Regions from separate parts of the Streptosporangium sp. G12 genome, predicted to be linked through region 2. Evidence: riboswitches for the same ligand, from Rfam matches in the RefSeq annotation. Region 2 holds a riboswitch; the other holds the start of a gene.

Region 1 (7,192 bases), on a different contig from region 2:
CCGCAACCCCCTACTTTTGGGGACATGTTGCTGGCCGAACAGCGCCGACTGCTGTGTGAGTACGGCCACCGGGCCGCCGCGACCGGACTGGTCGTCGGGACCGCGGGAAATCTCAGCGTGCGCGCGGGCGATCTGGTCGCCGTGACGCCCGGCGGCGTCTCCCTCGACCGGCTGGAGCCCGAGGCCTGCCCGGTCGTCGACATCGAGGGCCACCTCGTCGAGGGCGACCTGCGGCCGTCCTCGGAGACCCCCATGCACCTGGCGGTCTACGCGGCCACCGGCGCGGGCGCCGTCGTGCACACCCACTCCGTCTTCGGCACCGTGGTCGCCACGACCATGAGCGAGCTGCCGCCGATCCACTACAACGTCCTGCTGCTCGGCGGGACCGTCAGGGTCGCCGAGTACGCCACCTACGGCACCCCCGAGCTCGCCGCCTCCGTCAGGGCCGCCCTCAAGGACAGGCGTGCCGCGCTGCTGGCCAACCACGGCGGGGTCACGATCGGCGACGACCTGGACGGGGCCTTCGAGGCGACCCGGCTGCTGGAGTGGCTCTGCGAGGTCTACGTACGGGCCAGGAGCGTCGGCGAACCCCGCGTGCTCACCGAGGAGCAACTCGCCGCGGTGGTCCGGCGCGCCTTCGACCCGCCCACCTTCCCCCGCCGCGAGGACTGACCACGGCACGACCACCTGTCCGACCGGCACACCGCCGGACTTCCCGTCGCGAGGACTGACCGCATGCCCCTCCAGCTCACCGGCGCCCCGAGCGATCCGGACCTCATCCGCCTGCCCTGGGACGTCCCGCTGGAGCAGTGGCCCGAGCACCGGCTGGTCTCCCTGCCCCGCGGCATCTCCCGGCACGTGGTGCGCTTCGCCCGCCTGTCGGGCAAGGTGTACGCGATCAAGGAGATCAGCGAGTACTACGCCAAGCGCGAATACCGCCTGCTGTGGGATCTGAGCCGGATGGACACCCCGTCCGTCGAGCCGGTGGCCGTGGTCACCGGGCGGACCGACGCGAACGGCGAGCCGCTCGACTCGGCGCTCGTCACCCAGCACCTGCAATTCTCCCTGCCCTACCGCGCGGTCATGTCCGGGACGGTCCGGCCGGAGACGCTGAACCGGCTGCTCGACGCCCTGGCCGTGCTGTTCGTGCGGTTGCACATCAGCGGCTTCTACTGGGGCGACTGCTCGCTGTCGAACGTCCTGTTCCGCCGGGACGCGGGCTCCTTCGCCGCCTACCTGGTCGACGCCGAGACGGGCGAGCTGCACCCCATGCTCAGCGAGGGCCAGCGGCTGTACGACATCGACGTCGCGCACACCAACATCTTCGGCGAGATGCTCGACCTGGAGGCGGGTCAGCTGCTGCACCCCTCCATCGACCCCGAGCAGATCGCCGACTCGGTCGTCCGCCGCTACCACCGTCTCTGGAGCGAGCTCACCTCCGACGACATCATCGACGAGGTCGACTGGCACATGATCGACCAGCGGATCCGCCGGCTGAACTCCCTGGGGTTCGACGTCGCGGAGATGATGGTCCGCCGCAAGGCGGGCACCGGCCGGCTCATCGTCCGGCCCAAGGTCGTGGACGCCGGGCACCACCAGCGCAGGCTGTTGCGGCTGACCGGACTGGACGTGGAGGAGAACCAGGCCAGGCGCCTCCTCAACGACCTCGACTCCTTCCGCGTGTCGCACGGCCTCCGCCACGAGGACGAGGCGATCGTGGCCCACCGCTGGCTGGCCGAGGTCTTCCAGCCCACGGTGCTGGCCGTGCCCCAGGAGCTGCGGGGCAAGCTGGAGCCCGCCCAGTTCTTCCACGAGGTGCTCGACCACCGCTGGTACATGTCGGAGGAGGCCGGGAACGACGTCGGCCTGCCCGCCGCGGTGAATTCCTATGTGAAGAACATTCTTGTTTTCAAGCCGGACGAAAAGGCACTCATCACCGACGACCCAACGGGTTGATTTCCACCCAGGGTATGTAACTTCCTACTCGGTTGGAGAATCGTATGCCTTCTCCTATCAAAGCCCTAGCCAGGAAGTTCGGTTACCGAGAGGTGTCCCTACGCTGACCGGGCGACGCTTGAAGTCGCTGGCGAGGGAGAGCACGTGCTCGGAATCGAAGACTGCCTCACCGAGGTAATGGCCATCCCCGGTGCCCTGGACGCGATCCTCATCGATCAGACCAGCGGGACCGCGGTGGCCACCGGCGGCGCGAGCCGCCACGCCGACGTGGAGAGGTCGGCCGCGGGGCTGAGCGAGACCCTGCGCGCGACGCTCGACGGGCTCGCCCTCGCCTCGCCCGGCGGCACGGTCCGGATCAACGACATGATCATCACCACGGACGGCGGCCACCATTTGCTGCGGCCGCTGGAAACGCTTTTCGACGGCCCTCTGGTCATTTATGTCAGGCTCGATCTCGAACGCTCGAACCTGGCACTGGCCCGCCACCGTCTCCAGGCCCTTTCCGGCCGTCTGATATCGACGTGAAATCATGCCGAACGTCGAGAACATCCTCAGCGGGCTCGCCGGCGACCACGCCACCGGCTCCCTGCGACTCGGCAAGGCGGGGATCATCTACCTCACCGACGGTCGCGTGACCTATGCCGAGAGCGCGGCGGCCCCCCGGCTGGAGGACCTGCTGGGCGCCTGCCGCGGGATATCCGCCCACGCCGTACGGCAGGTCAGGCAGGCCGCCACCCGCCGGCCACCGGACGCGCGTACCCCCCAGCCGTCGGGGGGCGAGCAGCTGGTCGCGCGGGGCCTGCTCACCAGGGGGGAACTGGAGTTCTGCGTGCTGAGCGCGGTGCTCGACGCCGCGTACTTCCTGCTGCAGGCCACCGGGCACCGGCCCAGGTTCCGGCGGGGAGAGCGGCACTGGCTCGGACCGCAGTGGTACTTCGACGCGACCGGCCTGCTCCGGGAGTGCGAGCGAAGGAAGGCGCAGTTGGAACAGACCTGGCCGTCCGCGGAGCTGGACACGCTCCCGGTCGTCCCGCTGGGGCGCATCAGCGCCCAGCGGGTGGTGCTGAGCTCGCTCCAGTGGGAGGTGCTCGTCGGCGCCGACTCCACGGCGACCCCGGCCGACCTGGCGCGCAAGCTGGGCCGTCCCGCGTACTCGGTACTGCTCGCCGTACGGCAGCTCGCCTCGTCCGGGCTGCTCCGCCTCCCGGAGCCCGCTCCGGCAGAGGCCCCCGGGGCTCCCGGGGCTCCCGGGGCTCCCGAGGCGCCGGCGCCGCTGCCCAGGCGGACGAGGGGTGCCACGGAGATCCCGGCGGCCGGTACGGGTTCTCCGGAGACGTCGCAGTGGCTTCCCAGGGCGAACGGGGACCCGGCCGACGTCAGTCTGCTCATCCGGCTCAGGAACGCATTGGAGGCGATGACTTGAGCCCGGTCACATGCCGATAAGGCTGCGGACGCTGAAGCTGATCGGAAGGAGGATGCCGGTGGAACTGCGTGAGGAGATACGGCGCGAGATGGCGGCGCTGCGAGAACGCGTACCCGACGTGAACGGGAGCATCGCGTGCAGCGTCGACGGTCTGACGATAGCGAGCGACCTGGAGAGGGACACCGAGCAGACCGGGGCGCTCTCCTCCGCGGTGCTGGCCCTCAGCCGCCGGATGACGAGCATGGCCGGCAAGGGCACCTTCGAGGAGACGTTGATCTCCGGCACCAACGGCTACGCGGCGTTCTACGCCGCCGGACCCAAGATCGTCCTCACAGTCCTGGCGCGCCCGGGGACCAACCTCGGGCTGCTCCGGCTGGAGGGCCGCAAGACGGCGGCCAGACTGGCCGCCGCCGGTTCGCGCACATCGATACCCCAGTGATCGGAGACAGCAATGGGCAACATGGACATCTCGCTCAAGGAGATGATGGCGATCGACGGTGCCGTCGGCGCGGTCGTCGTCGACTACAACAGCGGGATGGCGCTGGGCGCGCTCGGCGGGTCCAAGGACCTCGACCTCCAGATCGCGGCCGCGGGTAACACCGAGGTCGTCAAGGCCAAGATGCGGACCATGGAGTCGCTCGGCCTCAAGGACGGCATCGAGGACATCCTCATCACGCTCGGCACGCAGTACCACGTGATCCGCCCGATCGCCGGCCGGAGCGGCAAAGGGCTGTTCCTCTACCTGGCTCTCGACCGGAACCGGGCCAACCTCGCGCTCGCGCGGCACACCCTGCGCGGCATCGAGGAGAAGCTCGAAGTCTGATCCTCCGGTGCGGTCCGCGCCCCGGGAGGCACGGACCGCACCGGAGTCCTCTCAGCGTCCTCCCGGAGTCCTCCCGGAGCCCTCCCGGAGCCCTTTCGGAGCGTTCCCGGAGGACTCCGGAGGGCGGCGGCTCCGGCTCAGCCCTTCCCCGCGCCGATCTCGGCGGCGCGGGCACCGGCGACGGCCACGCCGGCCGGGGCGTGCCAGGAGGCGGACTCGACCATGACCTTGGGCTTGCCGGTCCACGGCCGCACCGCGGCGCTCACCGGCTGGGTCTGCACGCCTATCCCCAGTTCCTGGGCCTTGGCGAAGACGACCGTCGGAGGCTTGGCCGGGCTGGTGTCCCTGCGGCTCCAGGCACCGGTGGAGAACGCGACGGGGTGGTTCTTTATCCCCGTACCGTCACCCCACTTGGTGACCACGTACTTGATGTCGATGTGGCCCATCCCGCCGTTGCCGTCCACGCCGAGCGTGCTGGCGTTGAACGTTCCACCGGTCAGGTCGGCGAAGGTCTTGGCGTCGATGTCGATCATGATGCCCTGGTTCGAGGGGGAACCGGGGCCGCGGTCGCCGACGAAGAACTTGGCCTTCTTGCCCTTGTAGATGAGGTAACCCTCGGTGAGCAGGGGCCAGCTCGGGCTGGCGATCATGCCCTTCTGCATCGGCCGGCCGCTGGCGGGCAGACCGGTGTCACCGGCCCGGCCGGAGGAGTCGTCCCAGAAGTAGGAGGCCGTGGTCGCGCCCTGGAGGAGGACGGACTCGGCGCTGGCCTTCGCCACCCCGACCTCGGGGTCGGCGGTGGCGGCGAAACAGGTGGATGCGGGCAGCGCCACCGCGACACCGGTGGCGGCGAGGACGCTCGCGCCGACCAGAGCGGCGGCGGCGAGGCGGCTTCCGCGGGGCTTGTTCTTCTGCCAGGTGAACTTGCTCAGGCCGTTCTTGTGCAAACCAAGGAAGGGGCGCATGGAGAAAAGGCTCTTTCGCGAGGGAACGGGGCAGCCACGTGCGACACACCGAAGGGGTGCACTGGCGGGGACGCGCTCGTCGGAAAAGGGGGCGTAGCCGGAATCTCAGGCAATCGCTACGCGGAGCACGATCTGGAAGGTGCCGCGATCAGGCGCGGCGAGAAGGTCCGGGGGGAACGGGGGATGTCGGCGGAAGGGGGGAAAAGTTCAGGTGGTCGGCACGGACAAGGGCTGCACCGACGTGGTAACGCGGTGATCCATGAGGGGATCTCCTCTCCATCTCGTCTACCGGGTTAGCTGACGGGTTCGGGCGGTGGAGTTGCCCTACCGCCGCGTGGTCGCGGCGGATTCACCCCGGAAAAGTGGTTCCCCGGCTCCGGGGCCCCTGCGGGCCCTCGGGATTCGACGTCGGCCGGCCGCTCCCTCTTGTGAAGGGCAGGTCGCCTACCGATGACTGTGGACACTACCCACCAAAACCGGACAAAGCAAAGCAAACACCATGAAAACCCCAGAAGATCTACCTACAAGCTTCAAGGAAGCCTCATCGATCGCCCCGTCAGGCCAACACCCGTCCTACCAGCACGGATGTCTCCCCCATCTCGGTGTCCAGCCCCGAAACCCCGTCCCGGGCCCCGTTCCAGGGCCCCGCGCCCGGAGATCCACGCGGCGGAACGCCGCCTCGCGAGCCCTCCCCAGGCCGGCCGATCCCTTTCCGTAAAGGTTCACTCAAGGGGAGCCCGCCCCGCGGGTCGTCCCCGGCCGACCGGTCCCGCCCGGCCCCGCTCAGTCCCACCAGAACGACCAGGCGTTCCTGCCCTTGATCTGCTCGGCGTAGTCGATGAGGTTCCCCGCCCCCTGGATGATGCTGTCGGGACAGAACGTCCAGTGCTCCGCGGCGACGTGCAGGGCGTGCTCGGAGGTGGTCGGGGGCGCGGCGACGCTGAGGTCGAGGGTGTTGAAACCCATGCCGACCACCCGCACCCCGAACCTGTCCTCCCAGCTGCGCACGACGGCCGCGAGCGGGACCATCCACTCGTTGTGGTTGAGGGCGCCCTGCCAGCCCATGACGGCGAGGGCGTCGGCCCCGCGCTCGACCGCGACGAGCCCGAGCGGGGTCCTGCGCTCGGCCACCAGCCCGGCGTACCAGTCGGCGACCACGCCGGGGTCTGCGGCGAGCCTGCCCGGGGGGGCCGGGCCGGGGCACTCGGGTCCGAAGGGCTCGAGCAGTTCGAGCTGGTCGAGGTTGGCCTTGGCGATCCAGTCGGACCACACCTCGGCCATGAACGCGGCGGCGTGGTAGTTGTCGATCTGACCGGCCGTGTCCGGGGCGATCTGGCCGGCCGACCAGGGCTGGACGGAGTCCTCCAGCAGCACCGGCCACAGGCCCGACCGCTCGTGCTGGGCCCTCAGCCGCGCCCAGTACTCGCCGGAGACCGCCACCTCGCTGAGCCAGAACGCCGGACGGCGACGGACGGCGAGCTGGGCGTAACCGGGGTCGGGCCACACCACGTCCCCCGGCGGCAGCTCCACCGAGAGCCTCCTGCCCCTGCCCCCGCCGGTCCCGTCGCCGCCCTCGCTCCCGTCGGCTCCGTCGGCTCCATCGGCGAACAGCTGGCCCAGAACTGGCGGAAGTCGCTCACTCTCACAATCGCTCATCTCTACCGATCCGATCCTGACCACGGACCAATTTTGGCCTGTCAACCATCCCGAGGGACAGTTCTGCCCTGGTCCAGGCAAAAATTATCGGTAGTGGGGAGAAACGGAACCGGGTGGGTGCCCGTCCTCCACCGTCCGTCCGGCCGGCCAGGCGCGGTTTGTTGTGCAGTGCAGAACGTTGTGCTGCAAAGTGGCCGCAGGGCGGGGTACTCGCCTACCTTGACCAGGTATTCGATTGCCGGATCACATTGGGAAGCCGCGATGAGTGAGCCCGCTCCGGAACGCAACCGGTCGGCCTCGCTCCGACGCGCCCTCGCCGTCCTCGCGCACGTACGCGACCACGCGGGTGCGGGCCACGGCCTGTCGCTC
Region 2 (7,192 bases):
CGCGCGGGCCGACAGCACGGGCGGGTCGGCCGCCGAGCCGGTGACGGCGGCGTGGATCTGCGCCGGCGACGGGGTGATGGGGGTGCGGATGACCGCAAGCTCCGTCTCGCAGCCCGAGGGCAGGTCCCTCAGCAGGCAGGCCGCCCACTTCAGGTAGGAGTCAGAGTCGGCCACGGCCAGGACCTTCAAAGAGAACCTCCGACGGGGAATCCCCGGTTTCGCGCGATTTCGTGGGTGAAGAGGATTCGTTCGTGGAGAGGCGGCACGGCGCGCGTCCCGCGAGCGGCGGGCCCGCCGTGCGCCGGCCGCGGGGTCATGGCCCGGTGACTCCCGAGTCGTGATGGGCGAACCTCGACAGGTGGGAGCGGAGCGAGGGAACCGCCTCGGCCGTCCACCACTCGTCGGGGACGTCCACCGTCTCCACGGCGACGCCCCGGGCCGAGAGCAGCACCCGCAGGGAGGTGACCGCGGTGGACGGCAGGCTCAGCACCCGCTGCTCGGCGGCGAGCCCGCGCAGGGTCATCTCGGCGGGGGTCCCGCCGTCGTAGACGGTGATCCCCGGCTGTTCCCCGACCCGGGCGAGGTCGTCGGGATCCTCGCGGCGGTGCGGGAAGTAGGCGACCGGACCGGCCGAGCCGAGCCCGGCCAGCCAGCTGAAGTAGCGGTCGCGGTGGATCAGGCCGTTGCGGACCAGGGAGGTACCGAGGACGACGGTGCGCTCCTCGGGACGGGGCCCGCGCAGCGGCTGGGAGCGCAGCCAGGCGAAGTCGTGGGTGACCAGCTCGGCTCCCCCCGCGCGTACGGCCTTCGCCAGGTCGGGGGGCACGGGCAGCGCGGTGAAGATCGACAGCCGCCCCGAGCGGGCGGCGGCGCGCAGCCTGAGCCCGGCCGCCGCGCCGAGGACGGTCCTGAGCCTTCCGGCCTTCCCCCTGGCCCTCAGCAGGGGCGTTCCCATCCTGCCGGTGAGCAGTTCCAGGAGCCGGATGGTGGCGAGCCCGTCGTCGACGATCACGATCCGGCCCGGGAGGGCGGTGAGCCAGCGGAACTGGACCTTGCCGGAGAAGGCGTCGCCCACCACCCAGGTCTCGCCCCGGCGCGGCCGGGGCATGTCCGGCCTGGCCGCGGTGAGCTCCAGCCCTCTGGGCAGGGCGAGACGGCCCAGCTCGCGACCCGTCACGGCCAGCGGGCGGAGTTTCGCCCTGGGCACGAGATGGCTGCGGGCACCGAGCAGCCCGGCATGGTGGGCCTCCACCGCGCAGAGCATCTGCAGCGGGGACTCCACCCAGGCAACGGCCGAACCCTGTTCCCGCGCGTGGTCTCGGCCGTCCTCCACGCCGGGCGATGACCCGTTCACGACTGCCACAACCTAACCCGGCGGCCTTAAGCGCCCGGGAACTGCGGGTGAACAGCCGACCACGCGCGCTTGTGTGTGATCTTTCCGGCCTTTACCGTGGTGTACGGAACGGTTTCGTACACTTCGTGATCCAGCACAGATCCGTCGATCCGTAAGAGGAGCGAGCGATGTGGACAGCTGACGAGATCCCCGACCTGACCGGCTCCGTCGCGGTGGTCACCGGTGCGAGCGGCGGCATCGGCGTGCCGACGGCGCTCGAACTGGCCAGGCACGGCGCCCGGGTCGTCCTGACCGCGCGCGACGCGGACAGGGGCCGGGCCGCGCTCGACGCGGTCAGGGCGGCGGTGCCGGGGGCGGCGGCCGAGGTGAGGACACTCGACCTGGCCGACCTCGGCTCGGTGCGCGCGTTCGCCGAGACGGTCGACGGGCCGCTCGACCTGCTGGTCAACAACGCCGGGGTGGGTCCGATGCCCCGGCGGACCACCGCCGACGGTTTCGAGACCCAGTTCGGCGTCAACCACCTGGGGCACTTCGCGCTGACCGGGCTGCTCATGCCACGCCTGCTGGCCGCCCCCGCCGCCCGGGTGGTCACGGTCTCCAGCGACGCCCACTCCGTCGGCGCGATCGACTTCGACGACCTGGCTCTCGAGCGCCGGTACGGCAGGTTCTCCGCCTACGGCCGTTCCAAGCTGGCCAACCTGCTGTTCGCCCTGGAGCTGCAGCGCCGCGCCGACGCCTCGGGGGCCGCCCTGCTGAGCCTGGCGACCCACCCGGGCATGACGGCCACCGGCATCATGAAGCTGGGTGCCCTCACCCGCCCCCTCAGCGCCCTGATGCGCCTGGCGCTGCAGCCGCCCGCCAGGGGCGCCCTGCCGTCCCTGTACGCGGCGACCTCTCCCGAGGCGAGGGGCGGGCAGTACGTCGGGCCGGGGCCGAAGGTGCTGCGCCCCTCGCCGAAGGCGCTGGACGCGGTGGTGGCGGCCAGGCTCTGGGAGAGGTCGGAGGAGCTGACCGGCGTACGCTTCTGGGAGATCAGGCAGCACTCGTGAACCATCGGAGGCACCTTGCGTCTCGATCCCGCGCGGGAACGGGCGATCCTCGACGCGACTCTGGACCTGCTGTCCGAGGTCGGATACGACCGGATGTCCGTCGACCAGATCGCCAGGCGGGCCAGCGCCAGCAAGGCCACGATCTACCGTCGCTGGCAGGACAAGGAGGCGCTGGTCGTGGACCTGATCTGCAACCACCTTGAGATCGAGGTCGCGCCGCCGCCCGACACCGGGACGATGCGCGGGGATCTGATCGAGGTCGTGGACGGGTTCTGCCGGATCCTGGAGCGGAAGCACGCGATGATCTTCGGCTTGTTCCCCGCGCTCCTCACCTCCCCCGACCTGGCCGCCGCCCTGCGCGACAACGTGCCCCGTGCCGACATCACGGGCACCACCCCGCTGCTCGACCGCGCCAGGGAGCGCGGCGAGCTCCCGGGGCCGGTGGACGCGGTCGAGCTCAGGAAGGTCACCGAGGCGCTGGTGTGGTACCGGCTGTTCTTCACCGGAAAGCCGCTGGACCGGGAGTTCGTCGAGGAGACGGTCGACCGCTTCCTGCTTCCGCTGTTTCGCGCGTGGTCCGGCTCGGCGACCTGACCCCGGCGGGCGGCCCGCACCTCCCGGGAACGCGCTCCCCCGTCCCGCACGCCTTTACCTCCGCGGACGGCGAGGCCTCCTGGAAAGCGTGTTCCTTTACCTCTTATCTTTACCTTCGCGGGCGTCGGGCCCCTCCGAGCGCACGTTTCTTTACCCTTCGGGCGGCCAGGCCCGCCGACGGCCGGATCGCACCCATGCCCCATCGCTCTGAGCTGCGGAAACCTCGTCAGGCGCGGGTCGCGGACCTCCGGCTCCCGCGCGCCCTCTCCTGACCTTCCATGGGAGAACCCCTACCATCCGAATACTTTTTACTATCGAATGCCTGTTCGGAAACATAAGGACACGCCACCTTGGACCAGGGGGTTCGCCCGCACGTCATAGCACCCCCCGGCCGACGGCTCGCAGGCGGGTCCGGAAAACCGGGATCGCCGTGGGGGCAGGGGATCCCGGCCTCGGCGGGGCGTTCCCCCGGCCGCCGGAAGGAGACGCGGCCGGCGCGGCCTCACCCCGCTCCCGGGCCGGGCGGCACCCCGCAACACCGATCCGATTCGGACGTATTCCCAAGTCAGGGCAATATGTCCTACTTGTAATCGTCTGTCCGTCTGGCGTACCTTCGTCCTATTCATGGCGATTGCCTAGATCTATCCAGGTCTATGCATTGCCGTCACATTGCCCGACCGTGTCCCACCTGACGGAGACCTTCCGCCGGTGAGCACGGCCGCCGAATCCGCGAGGTCTGCGGAACCGGGGAACCACGTTCCTGGGGTGAATCAGCGCACCTGTGCGCCGTAGGGCACTTCCCAGCCCGAACCCGTCAGCTAACCCGGTAGGCGGAATGGAAGCGAAGCAAGGAGTCGAACCCCCGTATGGCTAAGCATCGCCTCATCTCCACCCCCCGCGCGGCATGCGCCGTCCTGGGCGCCTGTATCGCCCTGACGACCGGCACCACCGGCGTCGCCCTGGCCGACGGCCACGGCGTCGTGAACGCTCCGCCCGTCGACACCAAGGCGCAGACGTCCAAGGCCGCCAAAACCCCGCTCCAGACCGTGGCCGAGAGGCTTCCCAAGGTCTCCGCGGCGAAGGTCCTGGACATCGCCTCCAAGCAGATCGGCATCCGCGAGAACGCCGAGGGCGGCGGGACCAAGTTCCACTCCTGGTACATGTCGAGCCCTCGCGCCAAGGAGACCCTCGCCCGCGACGGCGGCAACACCGTGTACGACTACGCCAACGCCCCCTGGTGCGCGATGTTCGTCTCCTGGGTCGGCGAGATGGCCGGCATCCGCCCCACGATGGGCTGGGACGCCTACACCGTAGCCCACGCCAAGTGGTTCAAGGACAACGGGCACTGGGGCACCATCCCCACCCCCGGCGCCGTCGTCTACTTCGACTGGGCCGGCGGCAAGAGCATCGACGGCATCGACCACGTCGGCTTCGTGAAGAAGGACAACGGGGACGGCACGATCACCACGATCGAGGGCAACACCGGCAACGGCGACGTCGAACAGCGCGTCCGGCCCGTCTCCCAGATCGTCGGCTACGGATACCCCGTCTACTCCGACTGACCCCGCGCCCGCCGCCCGCGCCCGCCTCCCCCGGCGGCGCGGGCGTCCCGGCCCCCCGCCGGTGAACGGCCGCCCGGTCCACCCGCTCCCGGGGGCGGCGCTCGTTCGAGCGCCGCCCCCGGGAGCGTTACGCGTCCCCCACCCCGCACGGACACGAAATGCCCCGACTGTATGCCCGTGAGATGGGAGCGCTCCCAATCACCCTGATGAGGTGTTTGTGCATATTCGATGCCGATAGTCCTGCCTAAAACGACCGGATGTAACGGTTGAGTTTCGGCATATTGACGTCTCGGTTGCCTATCGTCCACTCTTCGTGGGAGCGCTCCCAAAGCACATTGAGGAACGACCTCGTCGCGAGGACCGCGTTTGTCGGGGACCGGCCCGCGATGTCGCCTCCCAATGATTCGGGCGACCACCTGAGAGGGGTCCGTAATGTTGAACAACAAGCGGCACGGCAAGCTGGCCGCCGTCGCGGTCATGGCGGCCACCGCCCTGGCCATCACTTCGTGCAGTTCCAGCGAGCCGTCCGCGCCCGCCGCGGGCACCGGTTCCGCCGCCGCTCCGGCCGAGCCGGTGACCATCACCGTGCACACCTTCGGCGGCGGCGAGAACTTCGGCTACGACAAGGCCGTGGAGACGTGGAACGCGGCGCACCCGAACATCCAGGTCAAGTACCAGAACCTGACCGACCGGTTCGAGGACGTCTACCTCCCGCAGCTGCTCCAGCGCCTGCAGGCGGGCAGCGGCGCCGCCGACATCATCGCCCTGGACGAGGGCGCGATGGGTCTCATGAAGGCCCGCCCGCAGTTCTTCACCGACCTGGCCGAGTACGGGCTGGACAGCCGCAAGGCCGACTTCCCCGCAGCGAAGTGGGACAACGGCATCAACGCCGACAACAAGCTCTTCGCCCTGGGCACGGACATCGGCGGCATGACCATGTGCTACCGCAAGGACCTGTTCGAGAAGGCGGGCCTGCCCACCGACCGCGAGGAGGTCGGCAAGCTCTGGCCGGACTGGAACGCCTTCAAGGCGATCGGCGAGAAGTTCAAGGCCGCCAACCCCGGCAAGACCGACCCCAAGTTCCTCGACGGCCCCAACACGCTCTACAACGTGATCCTGTCGCAGGAGGCGCCGAAGAACGGCAACGTCGCCTACTTCGACAAGAACAACCAGCTCATCATCGAGACCAACCCGGCCATCAAGACCTCCTTCGACACGGTGAAGAGCTTCAGCGAGGCGGGCCTGACCGCCAAGCTCGCCTCGTTCACCCCGCCGTGGAACGCCGCGATCAAGAAGGGCGCCTTCGCGACCATGGGCTGCCCGGCCTGGATGCTCGGCGTGGTCTCCGGCGCGGCCGGTGACAGCAACAAGGGCAAGTGGGACGTCGCGGCCGTGCCCGGCGGCGCGGGCAACTGGGGCGGCTCCTACCTGGCGATCCCCAAGCAGAGCAAGCACCCCAAGGAGGCCGCCGAGGTCCTGAACTACCTCACCGGCAAGGAGGGCCACGTCATGGCCTTCCAGGAGGCCGCGGCCTTCCCGAGCTCCCTCCCCGCGCAGCAGGACCCGGCGGTCGCCGACCTGAAGAACCCGTTCTTCAACGACGCGCCGACCGGCAAGATCTTCGGCGACTCGGTCAAGGACCTCCTGCCCGTCTTCCTCGGTGAGAAGCACGCCCAGGTCAAGACCTCGGTGGAGAAGGTGCTCGAGGGCATGGACCAGGGCTCGGTCAAGTACGACCAGGCCTGGACCAAGTTCCTCGAGGCCGGCGTCAAGGCAGCGGGCTGATCCCCGTACCGACCCGCATCGGCCCGGCTGCGGCGATCCCGCAGCCGGGCCGGTCGCCTGCCCCCGCTGAAAGGCTCTGATCGATGACACTGCACGTCGGCTCCCCGGCCGGGCCCCGCGGACCGAGTCGGGGCAATGGGTGGGCCCGGTTCGACCTCCGGGCGACCCCCTACTTCCTCGTATCCCCTTATTTTCTGCTTTTCGCCATCTTCGGCATCTTCCCGCTCGGCTACACCCTCTGGGTCTCCCTGCACGAGTGGGAGCTCGCCGGGGACAAGACCCTCGTCGGCCTCGAGAACTACATCGAGCTGATCACTGACGAGGCCTTCTGGAACGCGGTCTTCAACACCCTCGGCATGTTCGTCATGTCGACGATCCCGCAGCTCGTGCTGGCCCTCCTGCTGGCCAACGCGCTCAACAAGCGCATCCGGGGACGGCTCTTCTTCCGCCTCGGCGTGCTCCTGCCGCTGATCACCTCCGTCGTCGCCGTCGCGGTGGTCTTCACCCAGCTGTACGGGCGCGACTACGGCATGATCAACTGGTTCCTGAGCTTCTTCGGGGTCGACGCGATCAACTGGCAGAACGAGAAGTGGTCCTCCTGGATCGCGATCTCAACCATGATCGACTGGCGCTGGACCGGCTACAACGCGATCATCCTGCTGGCCGCCATGCAGACCATCCCCAAGGACCTCTACGAGGCCGCCGCCATCGACGGCGCCACGCCCAGGCGGCAGTTCTGGCAGATCACCATCCCGATGCTGCGCCCGACGATCGTCTTCGTCGTGTTCATCTCCACCATCGGCGGCCTGACGCTGTTCACCGAGCCGGTCATGTTCGACGGCAACCCG

Evidence for each region. A riboswitch is a leader RNA that binds a small molecule or an ion and turns the genes downstream of it on or off. The one in region 2 is predicted to bind cyclic di-AMP.
Region 1: linked by a shared signal. The riboswitch ahead of ACVCAG_RS20690 (hypothetical protein) and the one ahead of ACVCAG_RS28480 (CHAP domain-containing protein) in region 2 are both predicted to bind cyclic di-AMP.

Annotation. Positions count from the first base shown of each region.
Region 1 covers NZ_JBRIQO010000013.1:81,954-89,145, forward strand. The annotation lists gene ACVCAG_RS20660 (class II aldolase/adducin family protein) at 25-672, shown strand; gene ACVCAG_RS20665 (DUF4032 domain-containing protein) at 736-1,956, shown strand; gene ACVCAG_RS20670 (roadblock/LC7 domain-containing protein) at 2,101-2,481, shown strand; gene ACVCAG_RS20675 (hypothetical protein) at 2,486-3,379, shown strand; gene ACVCAG_RS20680 (roadblock/LC7 domain-containing protein) at 3,432-3,818, shown strand; gene ACVCAG_RS20685 (hypothetical protein) at 3,831-4,202, shown strand; gene ACVCAG_RS20690 (hypothetical protein) at 4,340-5,167, opposite strand; cyclic di-AMP (ydaO/yuaA leader) riboswitch at 5,435-5,585, opposite strand; gene ACVCAG_RS20695 (DUF4253 domain-containing protein) at 5,951-6,823, opposite strand; gene ACVCAG_RS20700 (IclR family transcriptional regulator domain-containing protein) at 7,085-7,192, shown strand, end outside.
Region 2 covers NZ_JBRIQO010000020.1:59,369-66,560, forward strand. The annotation lists gene ACVCAG_RS28460 (DUF6716 putative glycosyltransferase) at 1-174, opposite strand, end outside; gene ACVCAG_RS28465 (hypothetical protein) at 314-1,354, opposite strand; gene ACVCAG_RS28470 (oxidoreductase) at 1,522-2,403, shown strand; gene ACVCAG_RS28475 (TetR/AcrR family transcriptional regulator C-terminal ligand-binding domain-containing protein) at 2,419-2,997, shown strand; cyclic di-AMP (ydaO/yuaA leader) riboswitch at 3,707-3,845, shown strand; gene ACVCAG_RS28480 (CHAP domain-containing protein) at 3,864-4,559, shown strand; gene ACVCAG_RS28485 (extracellular solute-binding protein) at 4,992-6,344, shown strand; gene ACVCAG_RS28490 (ABC transporter permease subunit) at 6,428-7,192, shown strand, end outside.